Regions from separate parts of the Stenotrophomonas sp. Nf1 genome, predicted to be linked through region 1. Evidence: predicted binding sites of a transcription regulator. Region 1 holds the regulator's gene; each other region holds the start of a gene.
What was found. The regulator HrcA, encoded in region 1, represses chaperone genes, less so after heat shock. The targets are predictions, from matches to a motif close to TTNGCACTCNNNNNNNNNGAGTGCNAA.

Region 2: the regulator HrcA is predicted to act here: its motif matches at 3,682-3,708, upstream of rpoH (RNA polymerase sigma factor RpoH).
Region 3: the regulator HrcA is predicted to act here: its motif matches at 1,867-1,893, upstream of C9412_RS12170 (co-chaperone GroES).

What each region holds. Positions count from the first base shown of each region.
Region 1 covers NZ_PYTV01000010.1:61,764-68,542, reverse strand. The annotation lists gene C9412_RS17015 (LysR family transcriptional regulator) at 1-422, shown strand, start outside; gene recN (DNA repair protein RecN) at 523-2,184, opposite strand; gene hrcA (heat-inducible transcriptional repressor HrcA) at 2,299-3,363, shown strand; gene grpE (nucleotide exchange factor GrpE) at 3,427-3,942, shown strand; gene dnaK (molecular chaperone DnaK) at 4,125-6,047, shown strand; gene dnaJ (molecular chaperone DnaJ) at 6,202-6,779, shown strand, end outside.
Region 2 covers NZ_PYTV01000015.1:8,090-14,868, reverse strand. The annotation lists gene C9412_RS20150 (serine hydrolase domain-containing protein) at 1-1,312, opposite strand, end outside; gene C9412_RS20145 (M56 family metallopeptidase) at 1,444-2,973, opposite strand; gene C9412_RS20140 (BlaI/MecI/CopY family transcriptional regulator) at 2,970-3,362, opposite strand; gene rpoH (RNA polymerase sigma factor RpoH) at 3,720-4,595, shown strand; gene purD (phosphoribosylamine--glycine ligase) at 4,778-6,061, opposite strand; gene C9412_RS20125 (hypothetical protein) at 6,120-6,779, opposite strand, start outside.
Region 3 covers NZ_PYTV01000006.1:29,410-36,188, forward strand. The annotation lists gene C9412_RS12165 (endonuclease) at 1-1,581, opposite strand, end outside; gene C9412_RS12170 (co-chaperone GroES) at 1,940-2,227, shown strand; gene groL (chaperonin GroEL) at 2,309-3,958, shown strand; gene C9412_RS12180 (serine hydrolase domain-containing protein) at 4,033-5,196, opposite strand; gene C9412_RS12185 (aspartyl protease family protein) at 5,264-6,193, opposite strand; gene C9412_RS12190 (response regulator transcription factor) at 6,301-6,779, shown strand, end outside.

The DNA.
Region 1 (6,779 bases):
GGATGATGATCGTGGCCGCACCGGCCTACGCGCAGCGCCACGGCCTGCCGGCCGACGTCGAGGCGCTGCAGTCGCACAACCGGCTGGATATCGGCCATGCGCGCGCGATGCAGGGCTGGCCGCTGCTGCAGGACGGTCGCGAGCGGATGCTGCTGCCCAGTGGCAACGCCCGCGCCAGCAATGGCGATGCGCTGCGCCAGCTGGTGCTGGGCGGTCTGGGGCTGGCACGGCTGGCGGCGTTCCAGGTGCAGGCCGACATCGCCGCCGGGCGTCTGCTGCCGGTGCTGGAAGCGGCCAACCCCGGAGACCTGGAAGAGGTGCACGCGGTGTTCCTGGGGCAGGGCGGCTACCTGCCGCTGCGGGTGCGCGCGTTCCTGGATTTCCTGGTGGAGCACGTCGACCTGGCGCGGCCACGGGGGTAGTGCCGGCCGCTGGCCGGCAACCTCATGATCCTCGTCCACCTATTGCGCGCTGCCGGCCAGCGGCCGGCACTACCGTGCGGAAGCCGAGCCTATGCTCGGCTCAATGCGCCAGCAGCTTGCGCGCAGCGGCGCGCGCTTCCTTGCTGACTTCCACGCCGCCGAGCATGCGCGCCAGCTCTTCCTCGCGCGCCTTGCTGTCCAGCTTCTCCACCGCGCTCTGGGTCATGCCTTCCACCGGCGCCTTGCTGACCCGGTAATGCGCGTGGCCCTTGGAGGCGACCTGCGGCAGGTGGGTGACGCACAGTACCTGGCGCTTCTCGCCCAGTGCACGCAGCTTCTGGCCGACGATGTCGGCCACCGCGCCACCGATGCCCGAATCCACTTCGTCGAACACCATGGTCGGCACCGCATCCAGGTCCAGCGCGGCCACTTCGATGGCCAGCGAGATGCGTGACAGCTCACCGCCCGAGGCGACCTTGCGCAGGGCCCGCGGCGGCTGGCCGGCGTTGGCGGCGACCAGGAACTCCACGCGCTCCGCACCCTGCGGATCGGGCTTGCCGGAATCCTGCGGCTCCAGTTCGATCAGGAACTGGCCACCACCCATGCCCAGCTCGGCGATGATGCCGGTGGTGGTGGCCGACAGTTCGGTGGCGGCGGAGCGGCGGCTGGCGGTCAGCAGCTCGGCCTGCACACGCCAGGCGGCCGCGGCCTTGTCGATTTCGCCGGCCAGGCGCTGCAGGCGCTCATCGGCGCCGCGCAGCTGTTCCACTTCGGCGTGCATGCGCTCGCGCTGCGCGCCCAGCTCGTCCATCGGTACGCGGTGCTTGCGCGCCAGGTCGTGCAGGCGGCCGAGGCGGCGCTCGTTCTCCTCGAACTGCTCCGGGTCGGCGTCGAGGTCGTCGTGCACCCGGTCCAGCAGCGACAGGGCTTCGTGCAGCTGGATCGAGGCGTTGTCGATCAGGCCGTCCACCTCGCCCAGGCGTGGGTCGTGTTCGATCAGCCGCGACAGTTCGTGGCGCACCTGCTGCAGCAGGTCCAGCGCAGAGTTGCCGTCGTCGCCGTTGAGCTGGTTGCTGGCCGCCTGGCAGGCGCTCAGCAGGGCGCTCGCATGGGCCTGGCGGCGATGGCTGGCGCCCAGCGCGGCAATCGACTCCGGCTCCAGGTCCTCACGGTCCAGCTCGCGCAGCTGGTGCTCCAGGAAGCCGATCCGGTCACTGACGTCGCCCTGTTGCGACAGCGCCAGCGACTCGTCGACCAGCGCCTGCCAGGCCGCGGCGGTACGGCGTACCTGACGGCGCTCGGCCTCGTTGCCGGCATAGGCGTCGAGCAGGGCCAGCTGCGACGGACGGGTCAGCAGCGCCTGCTGCTCATGCTGGCCGTGGATTTCGACCAGCAACCCGGCCAGGTCGGCCAGCTGTGCGAGGGTGACCGGACGGCCGTTGATCCAGGACCGCGAGCCGCCGTCGGCGCGGATCACCCGGCGCAGCTGGCATTGCTCCTCATCGTCCAGCTCGTTGTCGGCCAACCACTGGCGCGCGGCCTGCAGCTGGTCCAGCGCGAACTCGGCCGAGAGCTCGGCACGGGCTGCGCCGTGGCGGACCACGCCGCTGTCGGCGCGCAGCCCGGACAGGAAGCCCAGCGCGTCGACCATCAGCGACTTGCCGGCGCCGGTCTCGCCTGAAACGACGGTCATGCCGGGCCCGAACTCCAGTTCGGTGGCGCGGACGACGGCGAAATCCTTGATCGAAAGATGTCTGAGCATGGGTAAGGGGTATCAGCAGCCGCGCAACGCTAGCACGCGGGCGAGGGAGGTCCAATGACTTGCCAAGGTGAAGCGCCGCCATTATCTAGTGTCCGTGTCTCACAGGTTGATTCCATGCACGGTTCCCCCGACCAGCTTGCCCCGCGTGCGCGCCATCTATTGCGTACGCTGATCGCGCGCTACATCCAGGACGGTGAGCCGGTCGGCTCGCAGACGCTGGCGCGTGTAGCCGGCCTGGAGGTCAGCCCGGCCACCATCCGCAACATCCTCGGCGACCTGGAGGACCTGGGGCTGCTGGCGTCGCCGCACACCTCGGCCGGGCGCATCCCGACCGCGCATGGCTACCGGGTGTTCGTCGACAGCCTGCTGCAGATGCAGCCGCCGGGCGAGGGCGAGCTGGCCCGGTTGCGCCAGGAGCTGGCCGGCGGCGGCAGCACCCAGGCCCTGCTCGGCAGCGCCTCGGAACTGCTGTCGGCGATGAGCCACTTCGTCGGCGTGGTCAGCGCGCCGCGACGCGAGCAGTTCGCCTTCCGCCAGATCGATTTCGTGGCGCTGGACGGGCGCCGGGTGCTGGCGATCCTGGTGTTCGCCGACAACGAGGTGCAGAACCGGGTCATCGAGACCCGCCAGGAGTTCGCGCCGGGCCAGCTGGAGCAGGTGGCCAACTACCTCAATGCTCATTTCGCCGGCCTGCCGATGGCCGAGATCCGCACCCGCCTGCTGCTGGAGCTGCGCGATGCCCGTTCCGAGCTGGAACAGCTGCTGGCGCACAGCATCGAGCTGGCCGAGCAGGCCCTGCAGCCGGCGGCCGACGACATGCTGGTGGCCGGCCAGACCCGGCTGATGGGGGTGCAGGACCTGTCCGACCTGGAGCGCCTGCGCGAGCTGTTCGAACTGTTCTCCAGCAAGCGCGAGATCCTGCAGCTGCTGGAGCGGACCATCCAGGCGCCGGGCGTGCGCATCTTCATCGGCGAAGAGACCGGGATGATGCCGCTGCAGGGGGTCTCGCTGGTCACCGCGCCGTATACCGCCAACGGTCAGGTGCTGGGCGTGCTGGGGGTGATCGGCCCGAAGCGTATGGCCTACGACCGCATGATCCCGCTGGTCCAGGCCACCGCCGATGTGCTGGGGGCGGCCTTTTCGCCGGCCGGCCGCACGCCGGGAACATCCGACGCTTGAAACGCAGCATCCCGCCCACACTAGGGTGGGTGGAGGCGGAGATTGACCGCCAGGGACCCAGACATGAACCACGAACATCCAGATATCGAATCCCAGCAGAGTGCCGCCGATGCGGCCGCCGCCGCCGGCGTCAATGACGAAGTGGAGCGCCTGCGCGCCGAAGTCGAGCAGATCAAGGCCGATGCGCTGCGTGAGCGCGCCGACCTGGAGAACCAGCGCAAGCGCGTGGCCCGCGACATCGAGCAGGCCCGCAAGTTTGCCAACGAGAAGCTGCTGGGCGAGCTGCTGCCGGTGTTCGACAGCCTGGATGCCGGCCTGAAGGCCGCCGGTGATGACCCGCACCCGCTGCGCGAAGGCCTGGAGCTGACCTACAAGCAGCTGCTGAAGGTCGCCGCCGACAATGGGCTGGTCCTGCTCGACCCGACCGGCCAGCCGTTCAACCCGGAACACCACCAGGCGATCAGCCAGGTGCCGACCCCGGGTGCGGCTCCGGGCACCGTGGTGACCGTGTTCCAGAAGGGCTACCTGCTCAACGAGCGCCTGCTGCGGCCGGCGCTGGTGGTGGTGGCCGCCGACTGACCCCTGCCGGGCCGGGCGGCGGGAATGACCCGCGACCCGGCCCGACGCTGAACGCGCCGGGCGACCGGAAACACAGCGTTCGGGAGATGGCTTGAATGTTCCACGAGCCTCCCCCACATCGTATTCATCCACCGGCCGAACGGCCGGACTGACCCCAACAAGCATCCTCAGGAGTCTCCCCCATGGGCAAGATCATTGGTATCGACCTCGGCACCACCAACTCGTGCGTGGCGATCATGGACGGCGGCAAGGCCCGCGTCATCGAGAATTCGGAAGGCGATCGCACCACCCCGTCGATCGTCGCCTACACCAAGGACGGCGAAGTCCTGGTCGGTGCCTCGGCCAAGCGCCAGGCCGTGACCAACCCGAAGAACACCTTCTACGCGGTGAAGCGCCTGATCGGCCGCAAGTTCACCGACGCCGAAGTGCAGAAGGACATCGCCCACGTCCCGTACAGCATCCTGGCCCATGACAATGGCGACGCCTGGGTGGCCACCAGCGACGGCAAGAAGATGGCCCCGCAGGAAATCTCGGCCAAGGTGCTGGAGAAGATGAAGAAGACCGCCGAGGACTTCCTCGGTGAGAAGGTCACCGAAGCGGTCATCACCGTGCCGGCCTACTTCAACGACAGCCAGCGCCAGGCCACCAAGGACGCCGGCCGCATCGCCGGTCTGGACGTCAAGCGCATCATCAACGAGCCGACCGCGGCCGCGCTGGCCTACGGCCTGGACAAGGGTGACAACAAGGATCGCAAGATCGTGGTCTACGACCTGGGCGGCGGCACCTTCGACGTCTCGGTGATCGAGATCGCCAACGTCGATGGTGAAAAGCAGTTCGAAGTGCTGGCCACCAACGGCGACACCTTCCTGGGCGGCGAAGACTTCGACAACCGCGTCATCGAGTATCTGGTTGAAGAGTTCAACAAGGACCAGGGCATCGACCTGCGCAAGGATCCGCTGGCCCTGCAGCGCCTGAAGGATGCTGCCGAGCGCGCCAAGATCGAGCTGTCCAGCGCCCAGCAGACCGAAGTGAACCTGCCGTACGTCACCGCTGATGCCTCCGGTCCGAAGCACCTGAACATCAAGCTGACCCGCGCCAAGCTGGAAGCGCTGGTGGAAGACCTGATCAAGAAGTCGATCGAACCGTGCCGTGTCGCCCTGAACGATGCCGGCCTGCGTTCGAGCGACATCAGCGAAGTGATCCTGGTCGGTGGCCAGACCCGCATGCCGAAGGTGCAGCAGGCGGTGACCGAGTTCTTCGGCAAGGAACCGCGCAAGGACGTCAACCCGGACGAAGCCGTGGCACTGGGTGCGGCGATCCAGGGCGGCGTGCTGGGCGGCGACGTCAAGGACGTGCTGCTGCTGGACGTGACCCCGCTGTCGCTGGGCATCGAAACCATGGGCGGCGTGTTCACCAAGATCATCGAGAAGAACACCACCATCCCGACCAAGGCCTCGCAGGTGTTCTCCACCGCCGAGGACAACCAGTCGGCGGTGACCGTGCACGTGCTGCAGGGTGAGCGCGAACAGGCCCGCTTCAACAAGTCGCTGGCCAAGTTCGACCTGTCCGGCATCGAGCCGGCCCCGCGTGGCCTGCCGCAGGTGGAAGTGTCCTTCGACATCGACGCCAACGGCATCCTGCACGTGTCGGCCAAGGACAAGAAGACCAACAAGGAACAGAAGGTCGAGATCAAGGCCGGTTCGGGCCTGTCCGAGGAAGAAATCGCGCGCATGGTGGCGGACGCCGAAGCCAACCGCGAAGAAGACAAGAAGTTCCAGGAGCTGGTGCAGGCCCGCAACCAGGCCGACGCCCTGATCCACGGCACCCGCAGCGCCATCACCGAGCACGGCAGCAAGGTCGGCGGCGATGTCATCGGCAAGGTCGAAGCGGCGCTGGCCGATCTGGAAACCGCGATGAAGGGTGACGACAAGGCACAGATCGAAGCCAAGTCGAAGGTGCTGGAAGAAGCCGGCCAGTCGCTGTTCGCTGCCGCCTCGGCCGACCAGGGCGGTGCCCCGGGTGCCGACGCCGGCAACGCTGGCAAGGGCAACGACGACGTGGTGGATGCCGAGTTCACCGAAGTCAAGGACGACAAGAAGTCCTGATCCGGACCGACACGGGACGCTGCCTGGCAGCGTCCCGTTGTCGCATCAGGGTCCTGACCGCCACCCGGCGTGTCGGGGCGCCCGACGCAAGAGCGGACCTGGTTCCGCTCTTCCGCTTTGACGAATCCCGACTTTCCGGAATGCGATCCACGATATGAGCAAGCGCGATTACTACGAAGTGCTGGGCGTTGCCCGCACCGCCAACGACGAAGAACTGAAGAAGGCCTACCGTCGCTGCGCGATGAAGTTCCACCCGGACCGCAACCCGGGCGATACGGCTGCCGAAGCCTCCTTCAAGGAGTGCAAGGAAGCCTACGAAGTGCTGTCCGACGGCAACAAGCGCCGCATGTACGACAGCCATGGCCACGCCGCGTTCGAGCATGGCATGGGCGGTGGCGGTCCGGGCGGCCCGGACATGAACGATATCTTCGGCGATATCTTCGGCAACATCTTTGGCGGTGCCGGCGGCGGTCCGCGCCAGGCGCGCCGCGGTGCCGACATCGGCTACGTGATGGAGCTGGACCTGGAAGAAGCGGTGCGTGGCGTCGAGCGCCGCATCGAGATTCCGACCCTGGCCGAGTGCGGCGACTGCGATGGCAGTGGCTCGGAAGACGGCAAGGTCGAAACCTGCAATGTGTGCCATGGTCGCGGCCAGGTGCGCATCCAGCGCGGCATCTTCGCCATGCAGCAGGCCTGCCACAACTGCAACGGCCGTGGCCAGATCATCGCCAA
Region 2 (6,779 bases), on a different contig from region 1:
CCAGGGTGGTGGCCTCGAACCAGTCGGCCAGGCTGCTGCGCACATCCATCGGCAGAGTGTCATCGAGCACGAAGCGGCCGCTGAAGCGCGCGTAGCTGTCCACCAGCAGTGCCGGATCCAGCGTGCGGATGAGCGGCTTGGCGTTATGGCCGAGTGCATCGGACAAGGCGTTGCGGATTTCTCCGCGCAATGCGGAGCCGTTGTCGCCGTTGGTCAGGATGACGAACCCGTCGCCGCTCTCCGGATAGCCTTCGATGCCGGCGTGATAGCTGTCGTTGCTGCCGTTGTGGAAGAAGCGGCGGCTGGCGCCGGCACCGGCCAGCTCCGGGCCCAGGCCGCGGCCGGCCGGCGCCACTTCGCTGACCATCTGCAGGGCCAGCGGTTGCGGCAGCCAACCTTGCTGGGTGCGGATGCTGCGCAGCAGGGCCGCGACGAACAGGCCCATATCGTTGGCGCTGGTCCACAGGCCCGACGCCGCCTGTTCGGGAAAACTCTGCCAACCGCGCGGCAGGGCCTCCGCCTGGCCCTTGCTGTCGTGCGCATGGGCGACGTTGCCGTAGCGGGCTGGCAGGGGGGTCTGGTAAGTGCTGCGCGACATGCCCAGCGGCGCGAACACCTCGCGGCGGGCGACGTCGGCGAAGGGGGCGCCGGTCAGGTCTTCGATCGCCAGCTGCACCACGGTGTAGCCGCCACCGGAGTAGTCGACCTGCTGGCCGGGTGCGTGGATCAGCCGGATCGCTTCATTCTTTGCGGGCGGTTGTCCTTCCAGGGTCTGCAGCAGGGTCGGCAGGCGCTCGGCGGGCTGATAGTCCTGGAAGCCGTGCACATTGAAGCCGGCGGTGTGCGAGAGCAGCATGCGCAGATTGATCGGCGCCTGCTGCCCCTGCGCATCAGCAGGCAGATGCCAGCGACGCAGCCGAGCATCGATGTCTTCTTCCAGCGTGACCTTGCCGGCAGCCACCAGTTTCAGGGCGGTGGCTGCCGTTCCCATCTTGCTGACCGAACCCACCGAGAACACGGTGTCGGCATCCACCGCATCGTGGGTGCCGGCCTGGCGAACGCCGAATCCCGCGGCATAGACCACCTGGCCGTTGCGGACCACTGCAACCGCCGCCCCCGGCACCTTGTGGTGGGCCAGGCGCTCGGTGATCGACCACCGTGGTGGCGCAGCGCCCAGCACGGCGGTGCCCGGTCGCAGGCCATGGGCCATCGCTTGGGCAAAACGCGCCGTGTCCTCGCCGGGGGCCTCAATGGCCATCGCGTGGAACGGTGCCAGGGCGACCAGCAGTGAACACAGCAACTGGGGTTTCATCATCGACATCCTTGCAGGAGAGGAAGAAAGGGCGGCGGTGGCGCACGCGTTGCCACGCACGCCTGCCGCGTCCGGTCGTTGCGGGTGGAACGGGGTATCGCCGCACTGCAGGAGGCAATGCGGCAGCGGCGTCAGCGTCGTTCGCGGCGGGCGCCCTGCGCCAGCAGGTAGTCGCGCACGGCGGTGGTGCCGGCCTGGTTCAGCGGTGTTCGCCAGCGTCCGAGCCAGCCGTCGGCTTCCACGCCCAGATTGATGTCGGCGCCCTGCGCGAGCAGGTACTGCACGGTGACCAGGTGGCCCTCGCGCGAGGCATTGATCAAGGGTGTCTCGTCATAGGTCACCACCCGGTTGACGTCGGCCCCGGCCTGCACCAGCCGCTCGACGATGGGTTGCAGACCCAGCGCGGAGGCGACGATCAGCGGGTTGCCTTCGCCCAGGGCGGCGCGATCGGGGTCGGCTCCCAGCCGCAGCAGGGCGTCGACCATCGCCAGGTCGCGAGCGCGGATGGCCTGGATCAGTGCCGTGCCATCGCCGAGCACGCGCGCATCGAGATCGATGCCTGCCGCAGCCAACGCGTGGACCTGGGCGATGTCATGGGTGCTGGCGGCGCGCAGAAGATCGTTGGTGCGCGTATCGGAGGACGCGGGCGCCGACGGTGGCGCCAGCCGTGGTGAGACGGCCACCGCGGTGGCCGTGCAGCCCAGCAGAAGCGTCAGCCCCAGCATCAGGCGGCTGCGCCGCCGCGGTGCCGGTGGTGCAGTCTCGACGAGCTGATCGATGCGCTGCGCCAGCTGGCTGCGCGCGCCGAACATGCCCAGCGCCAGCGTCGGCGCCTCTTCGCGCAGGGCCTGCAGCTGTTCGACACTGGCCAGCAGTGAACCCGCATAGTCCAGCGGTTCGCGTGCCTGCAGCGCGGCACGTGCATCGCAGGCCATTTCGCGCAGTACCGCCAGGCGTGCCTGGGCAACGTGCAGGAGCGGATTCCACCAGAACAGTGCAACCCCTGCGCGCAGCACTGTGCTTGCCCACAGGTCGCGGCGTTGCAGGTGTGCGACCTCATGGCGGACGATGTCGCGCAGCACGCTGTTGTCCAGCCGCGCCAGCAGCGGGCGCGGCAGCAGGATCGTTGGGCGCCACAGACCGACGACCATCGGCCCGTCGACGGCGCAGGTGGCGATCGGCACATGGTCGGGTACGACCCCGGCCAGTGCTGCGCGCAGTTCGTCGGTTGCCGGTTGTGCCAACCGCAGCAACCGGCGTGCCTGCAGCACCGCATCGAGCAGGCGCATGCCCAGCCACAGCGTGCCCAGCAGCCAAAGCGCCGCCAATACGGTCGGCAATGTCTTCGGCAGTTCGACGTAATAGATGTCGGGTTGTCGTCCGGCTTCGTAGACGGCCTCGGCCATCGTCGCCCCTTCGCCAGGCATGGGGTGAAGCGCCGGAGCCGTCGGCGCAGGCGTGGGCAGCGTGGTCGACCAGCCTGGCAGGAAGGCACTGAGCGGCAACAGCAGGGCGATCGCCATCGCGGCGGTCAGCAGCCAGGAGCGTTGTTCGGTGCTCAGGGTTGGCCGCCGTGCGAGCCACAGCGCTGGCAGCAGCACAACCGCGGACAACAGCAACTGTCGAACGCCCAGCGCCATCGCCAGGTCGATGAGGTTCATGGCTTCCTCCCGGCCCTGGCATCGCTGATGCGCTGCTGCAGTGCCTGCAGTTCGTTGCGGTCGATTTCGCGTTCGTCCACCAGGTGTTGCGCCAGCACATTCGGTGAGCCGTCGAAGAACTGCAGCAGCAGATGGTCCAGTGCCTGCCGGCGCGCCTGCTGGCGGCTGAGCGTGGCGTGGTAGATGTAGGCACGGCCTTCCTGGCGATGGCTGACGAAGCCTTTCCGCGCCAGTACGTTGAACATGGTCAGCACCGTGGTGTAGGCGACCGGCTTGTGTTCGCCGAGCACATCGGCCACTTCACGCACGGAAGCCTCGCCCTTGTCCCAGAGGATGTCCAGGATGGCCTGCTCGGCCGGCGTAGGGGTCTGGGAGACGGGACGGGCCATGGCATCTACGTATGAATTAGTTGATGCATCGGAGCATGCTGCTGCGGAGCTGTCAACGGGTTTCTTAGTAGTAACGCGCCGCCCCTGTGGGGCTCGGGCCTGAACCCCGGGCAACGTCTTGGGCCCTGAATGGGCCTTCGGGCCGGCCCGTTCAGCTCCGCTTGACCGGATTCGGCCGGTTTCCGGTGGGTAATTGCTTGAATTCCAAGGGATTGTGAATCCCGAAAAGCATGCTCGCCACTGTCATCAAATCGCGCTACGGTAGGGCTCTGTTTGAGACCAGTGTTGCATCAATAGGACGCTGGAACTTTTTCCTCCTTTAGCAGTCCAAATCCCGGACTGCTAAGATGGGTGCCTATGAGCCAGAACACCTCTACTGCCCTTGTGGCAAACAATCTCCCGATTCCCAGTGCGCTCGGTTCGCTGGACGCCTACATCGGTGCCGTGCACCAGATCCCGGTGCTGTCGGTCGATGACGAACAGGACCTGGCCCGTCGTTTCCGCGACGGCAATGATCTGGACGCCGCCCGCGAGCTGGTGCATTCGCACCTGCGCTTCGTGGTGCACGTGGCCCGTGGCTACAACGGCTACGGTCTTGCGCTGGGCGACCTGATCCAGGAAGGCAACATCGGCCTGATGAAGGCGGTCAAGCGCTTCGACCCCGAAATGGGCGTGCGCCTGGTGTCCTTCGCCGTGCACTGGATCCGTGCCGAAATGCACGAGTTCATCCTGAAGAACTGGCGCATCGTGAAGGTCGCCACCACCAAGGCGCAGCGCAAGCTGTTCTTCAACCTGCGCAAGTCGAAGACGCGCCTGGGCTGGATGAACGCGGCCGAAGTCAGCGCGGTGGCCAAGGACCTGAACGTGTCCGAGCGCGAGGTCATGGAAATGGAATCGCGCCTGTCCGGTCGCGATATCGGTTTCGATGCGCCGACCGACGAGGACAACGAACACGCGCCGCCGTCGCCGGCTGCGTTCCTGGTCGCCAACGACGAAGATCCGTCGATGGCCTATGAGCGTGCCGACAGCGAAGACAACCAGATGCAGCTGTTGCGCGAAGGCCTGGCCGAACTGGACGCACGTTCGCGCGACATCATCCGCCGCCGCTGGCTGGATGCCGACAGCAAGGTGACGCTGCAGGAGCTGGCTGACGAGTACGGCGTGTCGGCCGAGCGCATCCGCCAGGTGGAAGCGAACGCACTGAAGAAGATGAAGGCGCTGTTCACCGCGTAAGGCGGGGTGGCGTTGAAGCAATGAAAAGGCCCGGCAATGCCGGGCCTTTTTGTTTTTCGCGGCGCTCTCATCCACGCATGGCGTGGATCTACCCCAAGCCTCGCATGATCGACGTCATGCATGGATGCGGCAAGATCCAGTGGATCCACGCCATGCGTGGATGCCCTGATGCCGCGCGAGCCTCACCCCTCGCGTGCGATCGCGCGCCAGCCGATGTCGTTGCGGTGGAACTCGTTCGCCCACGTCACCTTGGCTACGCCGGCGTAGGCATTGGCCTGCGCGTCGCGCACGCTCTCGCCCAGCGCAGCCACGCACAGCACGCGACCGCCCGCGCTGAGCACCTGGCCCTGCGCGTCCAGCGTGGTGCCGGCATGGAACACCTTGGCACTGGCCGGCACGTCGCCCAGGCCGGAAATCACATCACCGATGATCGGCGCTTCCGGATAAGGCTTGGCCGCCATCACCACGCCCAGCGACGGGCGCGCGTCCCACTGCGCCTGCACCTGGTCCAGGCGGCCATCGATCGCCGCTTCCACCAGCTCCACCAGGTCCGACTGCAGGCGCAGCATCACCGGCTGGGTTTCCGGATCGCCGAAACGCACGTTGAATTCGATCACCTTCGGCGCGCCGCTGGCATCGATCATCAGGCCGGCGTAGAGGAAGCCGGTGAACGGGATGCCGTCGGCGATCATGCCCTGCACGGTCGGGTTCACCACCTCGCGCATCACCCGTGCGTGCACTTCCGCGGTGACCACCGGGGCCGGCGAGTACGCGCCCATACCGCCGGTGTTCGGGCCGGTATCGCCGTCGCCGACGCGCTTGTGGTCCTGCGAGGTGGCCATCGGCAGCGCGTGCACGCCGTCCACCATCGAAATGAAGCTGGCTTCCTCGCCGTCGAGGAACTCCTCGATCACCACGCGCGCACCGGCATCGCCGAAGGCGTTGCCCGACAGCATGTCACGCACGGCCTCTTCGGCTTCGGCCAGGGTCATCGCCACGATCACGCCCTTGCCGGCGGCCAGGCCATCGGCCTTGACCACGATCGGGGCGCCCTTGTCGCGGATGTAGGCCAGCGCCGCGTCCACCTCGGTGTGCACGGCGTAGAACGCGGTGGGAATGTTGTGGCGGGCCAGGAAATCCTTGGCGTAGGCCTTGCTGCCTTCCAGCTGGGCGGCGGCGGCGGTCGGCCCGAAGATGCGCAGGCCGGCGGCGCGGAAGCGGTCAACTACGCCGGCTACCAGCGGTACTTCCGGGCCGACCACGGTCAGCGCCACGCCTTCGGCCTGGGCCAGTGCCAGCAGGCCGTCGATGTCGGTGACCTTGACCGCCACGTTGCGGCACTTGTCTTCGCTGGCGGTGCCGGCGTTGCCGGGCGCCACGATCACTTCGGTGACACGGGAGGACTGGGCCAGCTTCCATGCCAGGGCGTGTTCGCGGCCGCCTGAGCCGATGACAAGTACGTTCATCACGAGATTCCAGATTGCGTGGGAAGGGAAGGTCGATGTCCCCGGCGGCGCGCGTGCTTCACTCGCAGCCCTCGCGTCGCAGCGACTCGGGGAAGGGATAGGCCCAGGTCTTCGGGTCCAGGGTAAAGCGGTATTCCTGCCGGACCTGCTTGCCGCCACAGGTGGTGCCGGTTTCCTCGATCAGCAGCGGCCAGACGCGCGCGCTGCGGTCGCTGTCGTCGAAACGCAGTGCGAAATCGATGCTGAAGCGGCGGTTGCGGCAGCTCTCGGCATTGTCGGGATCGGTGCCGGCGTCGACGTTCTCGCATTCGTACTGCGCGTCATTGTCGATATGGCTGCGCACGCTGCCACTGGCCACCAGGCCGTTCGGGCCCGGCAGGATCAGCGACTGCGAGAGCAGCGAGAAGCCCTGCCCGAACCAGCCGTCCTCGACCCGGAAGCCATAGAAGTCGCTGCCGGCGCGGATGATGCTGGCGGTGCCGGGCTGGCCGCCGCTGCCGAAGCGCTCGCCGGTCAGTTCACTGGTCACCTCGAAGCCATCGCCCTTGGGCCGCAGCACGAAGAAGTCGATCGTTCCCGGGTCGATGTGTGCGCCTTCGGACAGTGCGCCGCACACCGCCAGCAACTGCTGCCAGCTGTCACCGCTCACCACCGGTTGCTCGGCGCAGACCTGCCAGTCCATCGGACGGGTTTCGCCGTCGTCGACCCAGCTGCCGTG
Region 3 (6,779 bases), on a different contig from region 1:
GACGATCTTGCTGCGGTCGTCGGTCAGCTCCAGGTCCGGCTCGGACTGGCCGGTGGCCGCATCCTTGCCGCCCTCGTAGCGGATGGCCATGTACATCACCGCACGCGCCATGTCGCCCTTGCGCTTGCCCCACACCTCGAAGGTGCCGGTGTTGCCGTCCGGCGTGCGCACCCAGTTGGAATTGCCCGGATAGCCACCGCTGCCGCCGCCCTGGCCGTTGTTGGCCTCGGTGGCACGCTCGCCGCAGCCGGCGTCGCACTTGGCGAACGGCTTGTTGCCACGGTCGGCGTTCCACTGCGCATCGGTCAGGTACAGCATGTGGGTGTCGGTGTACGGTGCGTACGGCAGGCCCTTGTCACCGGTGGTGCTGGCAAAGCCCAGCGAGTTCGGCCAGGTGTGCTCGCGGTTGTACTTCAGGCCACTGCCGCTGCCGGCGCGGTCGGTCACCTTGGCGTAGCTGCGGTTGCGGTACGCATCGAGGATCCGCCCGCTGTTGTTCGGGTCCTCGTCGGCGATCTCCAGGATGGTCCAGGTGCTGGTGCCCGAACCGCTGTACGGGTAGGCGGTGTGGCCCTTGATGGTGGCGTGCAGCGAGCAGCGCAGCTGGCTCGGGCTGGAGGTGTTCACCTTCGAGTAGTAGCCGGCCGGCACGCCCGGATTGCCCGGGTCGGGATTGCCGCCGGTGCTGGCCACGGTGAAGGCGATGCGGCTGTCAGCGGCCGGGTGCGCGCCCTGCAGGTCGGTGATGCGCGCGGCGCGGATGTCGAAGCGGCAGGCTTCACCGGCCACCAGCGCGGTATTGGTGGACAGCTTCACGCTGCGGCCGCTGGCCGGGAAGGTCAGCGGCACGCTGCCGGAGGTGCCGCAGCTCAGCGCGAAGGCGCCGCTGGCCAGGTTCACCGTCTCGCTGAACACCACTTCCAGATCGGCCGCGGCCGGGAAGGTGCTGCTGCCCTGCGCCGGGGTGGTGGTGGACACCGACGGCGGCGTGTTCGGGCCCGGGGTGCCGCCACCGCTGAAGGTCTGGCCGTTGTTGCAGCTGCCGAAGGTCTGCCTGGCCGACTCGGCCCAGGTGAAGTGGGCGTACTGGCTGCCGCTGCCGGTCAGCTGCAGCGAGGTGCCCGGCGCGGTGCTGTTGGTCTCGGCCACCGGAATGTTCTGGCTGGTCATGCCGGCGGCAGGGCCACCGGAGGCGGTGATGGCGCCCTCGTAGCTGAGGAACTGGACCACCTTGCCGCTGGCATCGACCAGGGCGATGCCGTCGTTCGGGCCGTTCTGCAGGCCGTTGGTCGGATAGCTGACCACGGCGATGCTGGCGCTGCCGCAGCCGGCGGCGCTGCCGGCCGGGACCGGGTTGTTGGCGTAGACCGTGGCGGCCGACGGATTGCTGCCGTTGTAAAGGTACAGGCGGTAGCCGGACAGATCCTCACCGGCGGTGGCCACCACCTCGATCGCTTCGCCGACGTCACCGGCGGCGGTGCTGTCGTCGTAGTGCAGTTCGTTGATGAAGACCTCGGCCTGGGCCGGCGCGGCGGCCAGCGCCAGCAGGCAGGCGGCGGCAAGCGGGGACAGCAATCGCATCGACAACTCCTTGTGATTGGGAATGCGCGGCCGAGCCTAAGGCCGATCCAGTGACACTTTGTCGTAAATGAACGTCAGATATCTGACAGTGCGACGCTGATCACCAAATGTCGAGGGTGTCGGCGCACGATTCGACGCGCTTCACCGGGCTGAACGTCTTCATGCAAGGCCGCACCGTGCAGGCCTGGCCGCGACGAAATTTTTTCCGGGGCCGGCCTTGAAAGGTCCGGGGCCAGCTCCATCTCTGTCCTGCTCCCGATTCGTCGGGCTTTTTCGCGAGCAATGCTGGCAGTCACCTTGGGTGAGTGCTAACATCGCCAGACTTTTTCAGACCAATCAATAACTTAAGAGGTCTCTCATGAGCATCAAGCCGCTGCACGACCGCGTTGTGGTCAAGCCGATCGAAGCCGACGAAATCTCCGCCGGCGGCATCGTGATCCCGGATTCGGCCAAGGAAAAGTCCACCAAGGGTGAAGTCGTGGCCGTCGGCCCGGGCAAGCCGCTGGACAACGGCAGCGTGCGCGCGCCGTCGCTGAAGGTCGGCGACAAGGTCATCTACGGCCAGTACGCCGGCAGCTCGTACAAGAGCGAAGGCGTCGAGTACAAGGTCCTGCGCGAAGACGACGTGCTCGCCATCATCGGCTGAGCCTCGGCGCGACCTGCTTTTCAGTAAGACATCCCTTTTCGCCGCCGGGCCCGGCCCGGCGCAAACATTGAGGTAATCGCAATGGCTGCCAAGGATATTCGTTTCGGTGAAGACGCCCGTTCGCGCATGGTGCGCGGCGTCAACGTTCTCGCCAATGCCGTCAAGGCCACCCTGGGCCCGAAGGGCCGCAACGTCGTGCTGGAAAAGAGCTTCGGCGCTCCGACCATCACCAAGGACGGCGTCTCCGTCGCCAAGGAAATCGAACTGGCTGACAAGTTCGAGAACATGGGCGCGCAGATGGTGAAGGAAGTCGCCTCGCGCACCAACGACGACGCCGGCGACGGCACCACCACCGCCACCGTGCTGGCCCAGGCCCTGATCCGCGAAGGCGCCAAGGCTGTGGCCGCTGGCATGAACCCGATGGACCTCAAGCGCGGTATCGACAAGGCCGTCGTGGCCGCCGTCACCGAGCTGAAGAACATCTCCAAGCCGACCGCCGACGACAAGGCGATCGCCCAGGTCGGTACCATCTCGGCCAACTCGGACGAGTCGATCGGCCAGATCATCGCCGATGCGATGAAGGAAGTCGGCAAGGAAGGCGTGATCACCGTTGAAGAAGGCTCGGGCCTGGACAACGAGCTGGACGTGGTCAAGGGCATGCAGTTCGACCGCGGCTACCTGTCCCCGTACTTCATCAACAACCAGCAGTCGCAGACCGCTGACCTGGATGACCCGTTCATCCTGCTGCACGACAAGAAGATCTCCAACGTGCGTGACCTGCTGCCGGTGCTGGAAGGCGTCGCCAAGGCCGGCAAGCCGCTGCTGATCGTTGCCGAAGAAGTCGAAGGCGAAGCGCTGGCGACCCTGGTGGTCAACACCATCCGTGGCATCGTCAAGGTTGTGGCCGTCAAGGCTCCGGGCTTCGGCGACCGTCGCAAGGCGATGCTGGAAGACATGGCCGTGCTGACCGGCGGCACCGTGATCTCCGAAGAAGTCGGCCTGTCGCTGGAAAAGGCCACCATCAAGGACCTGGGCCGCGCCAAGAAGGTGCAGGTCTCCAAGGAAAACACCACCATCATCGATGGCGTGGGTGACAAGGCTGCCGTCGACGCACGCGTCGGCCAGATCAAGACCCAGATCCAGGACACCTCCTCCGATTACGATCGCGAGAAGCTGCAGGAACGCGTGGCCAAGCTGGCCGGCGGCGTTGCGGTGATCAAGGTTGGCGCCTCGACCGAAATCGAAATGAAGGAAAAGAAGGATCGCGTCGACGACGCCCTGCACGCTACCCGTGCAGCCGTTGAAGAAGGCGTGGTCCCGGGCGGCGGCGTGGCCCTGGTCCGTGCGGTCACCGCGCTGGCCGGCCTGAAGGGTGCCAACGAAGACCAGAACCACGGCATCCAGATCGCCCTGCGCGCGATGGAAGCCCCGCTGCGCGAAATCGTGGCCAACGCCGGCGAAGAGCCGTCGGTCATCATCAACAAGGTCAAGGAAGGCACCGGTAGCTTCGGCTACAACGCGGCCACCGGCGAGTTCGGCGACATGCTGCAGTTCGGCATCCTGGACCCGACCAAGGTGACCCGTTCGGCGCTGCAGAACGCCGCTTCGATCGCGGGCCTGATGATCACCACCGAAGCCATGGTTGCCGAAGCTCCGAAGAAGGACGAGCCGGCCATGGGCGGCGCCGGTGGCATGGGCGGCATGGGTGGCATGGGCGGCATGGACTTCTAAGTCCCCGCGTTACCGATGCACCAAGAACCCCGCCGCAAGGCGGGGTTTTTTTGTGGGCGCGGTGGGCGATGCGGTCAGCGCACGAACGGCTTGTTCGCCCCGTATTCCCATTCCCACGGCACGCCGGTTTCACCCAGCACGAAGCGCACCAACGCCGGGAACGCTGCTTCGGCGCGTACATCGTTGCCCAGGATCACCACGCAGCGCTGGCCCTGTTCGATGCACACCAGCGTATTGCCCACCGCATCATCATGGCCGCCCTTGTAGAAGCCGGCACCCTGCGGGCCCTGGAACGTCACCACGCCCAGCCCCGCCGCCAGGTTCCGGTGCCGTTGCGCAGGCGGCAGCTCCGGCTGCAGGGTGGGGAACTGGCTGGCGGTGGTGATCGGCAGCTGCGGCCGCACCAGCTCACGGCGCATCGATGCGGACAGCCCGTCGCCACGCACGTAGCCGGCGGCGAAGCGGGCCATGTCGGCGATGGTGGTGTCCATCGACCCTGCCGCACGTACGCGGCTGCGCTCATCGTGCGGTTCGGCCGCGCCTTCTGCCGTCCAGCCATCGGCCAGGTTGGCGGCGAAATCCTCACGCCACATCATGCTGGTGCGGGTCATGCCGAAGCGGTCGAACACCTGCCGCTGCATCAATGCGCCGACGTCCTGGCCCAGCCGCCCACGCTCGATCACGAACTGCAACAGGATCAGCCCTTCGCCGGAATAGCCGTAGCGGCTGCCCGGATCGAAGTGGAACTTCAGGCGGCCATCGGGTTCCAGGAAGCCGAAGTTGGCAAAGCCACTGGAATGGTTGAGCAGCAGGCGCGGGGTGAGCTGGCGCCAGCGCGCATCATCGGCCAGCACGCGGTAGTCGGCGTACTTCTTCGGCTCGGGCGCGTAGTCCGGCAGGGGCTTGTCCAGCGCCGCAGCGATGCTGGCATCCAGCTCGATCTTCCGGTCCTGCGCCAGCTGTGCGACCAGGTGGCCAAACGCCATCTTGGTCAGCGACGCGGCATACATCACGGTGTCGGTGCGCAGCGGCTCGCCTGCGGCATTGCGCTCGCCGTAGGCGGCCACGTGCACCACCTTGCCGCCGTCGATCACCGCCAGCGCCATGCCGCGCGCGTGCGCGGCCCGCATCAGCCGCTGGGCTTCGGTGTCGATGCGGGCCGGCGTGGGTACCGGAGGTGGGGCGGCCAGCACGGCCAGCGGGAACAGCGTCAGCAACAACAGGGCAGCACGGCGCATGCGTGGACCTCCTGGCGGGACGTGGCGCGATGCTACGTCAGCCGGCCGCCGGCGTCATGGCCCGGCTTCAGCTGTCAGACGGGCGGCGCAGGCAGATCCGCGCCGCGCCGGTGCTGATGTCGACCTGGCCGCCGCGCATGGCATCGGCGCCCAGGATCAGCGCGGGGCGCTTATCCAGTCCGATGGCCTTGAACACCGGCAGCTCGCTGATCCTGACCTCCATGGCCGGGTGCTGCCAACCGGCGCTGTGCATGCCGGGCAGGGTATACAGCCAGGTCGGGTGCGGCTTTCCGCCCAGGCCTTCGGTGCCCTTGCTGCGCACACGCACGCGCGGATCGCTGCCATCGGTGTGCAACCCCAGTGCGCGTGCGGCGGCATCGTTGAGTACGGTCTGCGCGGCGCCGGTATCGACCACGGCAATGGCAGCAACCTTCGTTCCGCCGAAAGTGAGGGTAATGAATCCGAAATCGCGCAGGCCCTTGGCGCGGTCTGGCAGTGCATTGGCCTGGCAGCTGCCATCGTCGAAGTTGAGGGTGCCGGTTCTCGACAGCGACAGCTCACCACGAGCGAAGTCCCAACGGGTGTCCCAGCGTGCGGTCAGGTCATTGCCAACCAGGCCATCAATGGCGGGGGCGTCGCCCTCGGTCAGCGACGCCAGATCGGCCTGCAGCGCGCTGGCCTGCAGCTGCCAGCTACCCAGCTGCCACGTGGTGGTGCGCGTCCGGCGCAGCTGCGCGCCCGAGGTGCTGGCGCCCTGGGCGAGCGAAACCTTGGCATTGTCATCCGCCAGACCGTAGCGGCGTGCCACACGATCATCGATCAGCGTCGCGCCCGCGGCACTGTCGACCACGAAGCGCAGCGGTTCGGCCCGGCCGTCCAGCGAGAGCGCCACCGTCGGGTGCCCGCCCTGCACCCACATCGGCAGCATATGTTCGGGGGTGTCGGCGGCCAGCGTGGGGAAGGCGGCGGCAAGTAGGGGCAGCAGGGTGAGGCGCACGGGAAGTCTCCGGAGTTCAATGGGGAGGCCCATTGGCGCGCATCGGCGTATCACTTGAATATCGGCGTTGATACCGTCCTGATACAGACCTGCACGATACTGGCCGCATGAACACCTCCGCCCGGGTCATCGTTGTCGATGACGACGCCAGCATCCGTGATGCCATTGCCGACTGCCTGCAGCTGCACGGCTACCAGGTGCGCGTGGCCGCCGACGCCGCGGCGTTGGATGCGCTGCTGCAGAGCGAGCGGCCGGACGCGATCATCCTGGACTGGATGATGCCCGGCGAGGATGGGCTGTCCGTGTGCCGCCGGTTGCAGGCGCGCGCCATTCCGATCCTGATGCTGTCGGCGATGGGCAGCGCGCCGGACCGGGTGATCGGACTGGAGATGGGGGCCGATGACTATCTGGCCAAACCCTTCGATCCGCGCGAACTGCTGGCGCGGGTGCGGGCACTGCTGCGCCGGCAGGACAAACTGCGCTCCCAGGTGCCCAGCGAGCTGCGCTTTGCCGGCTGGCGATTGCTGCCCGATCAGCGCCGCCTGCTCGCACCCGATGGCAGCGAACTGGTGCTCAGCCGCGGCGA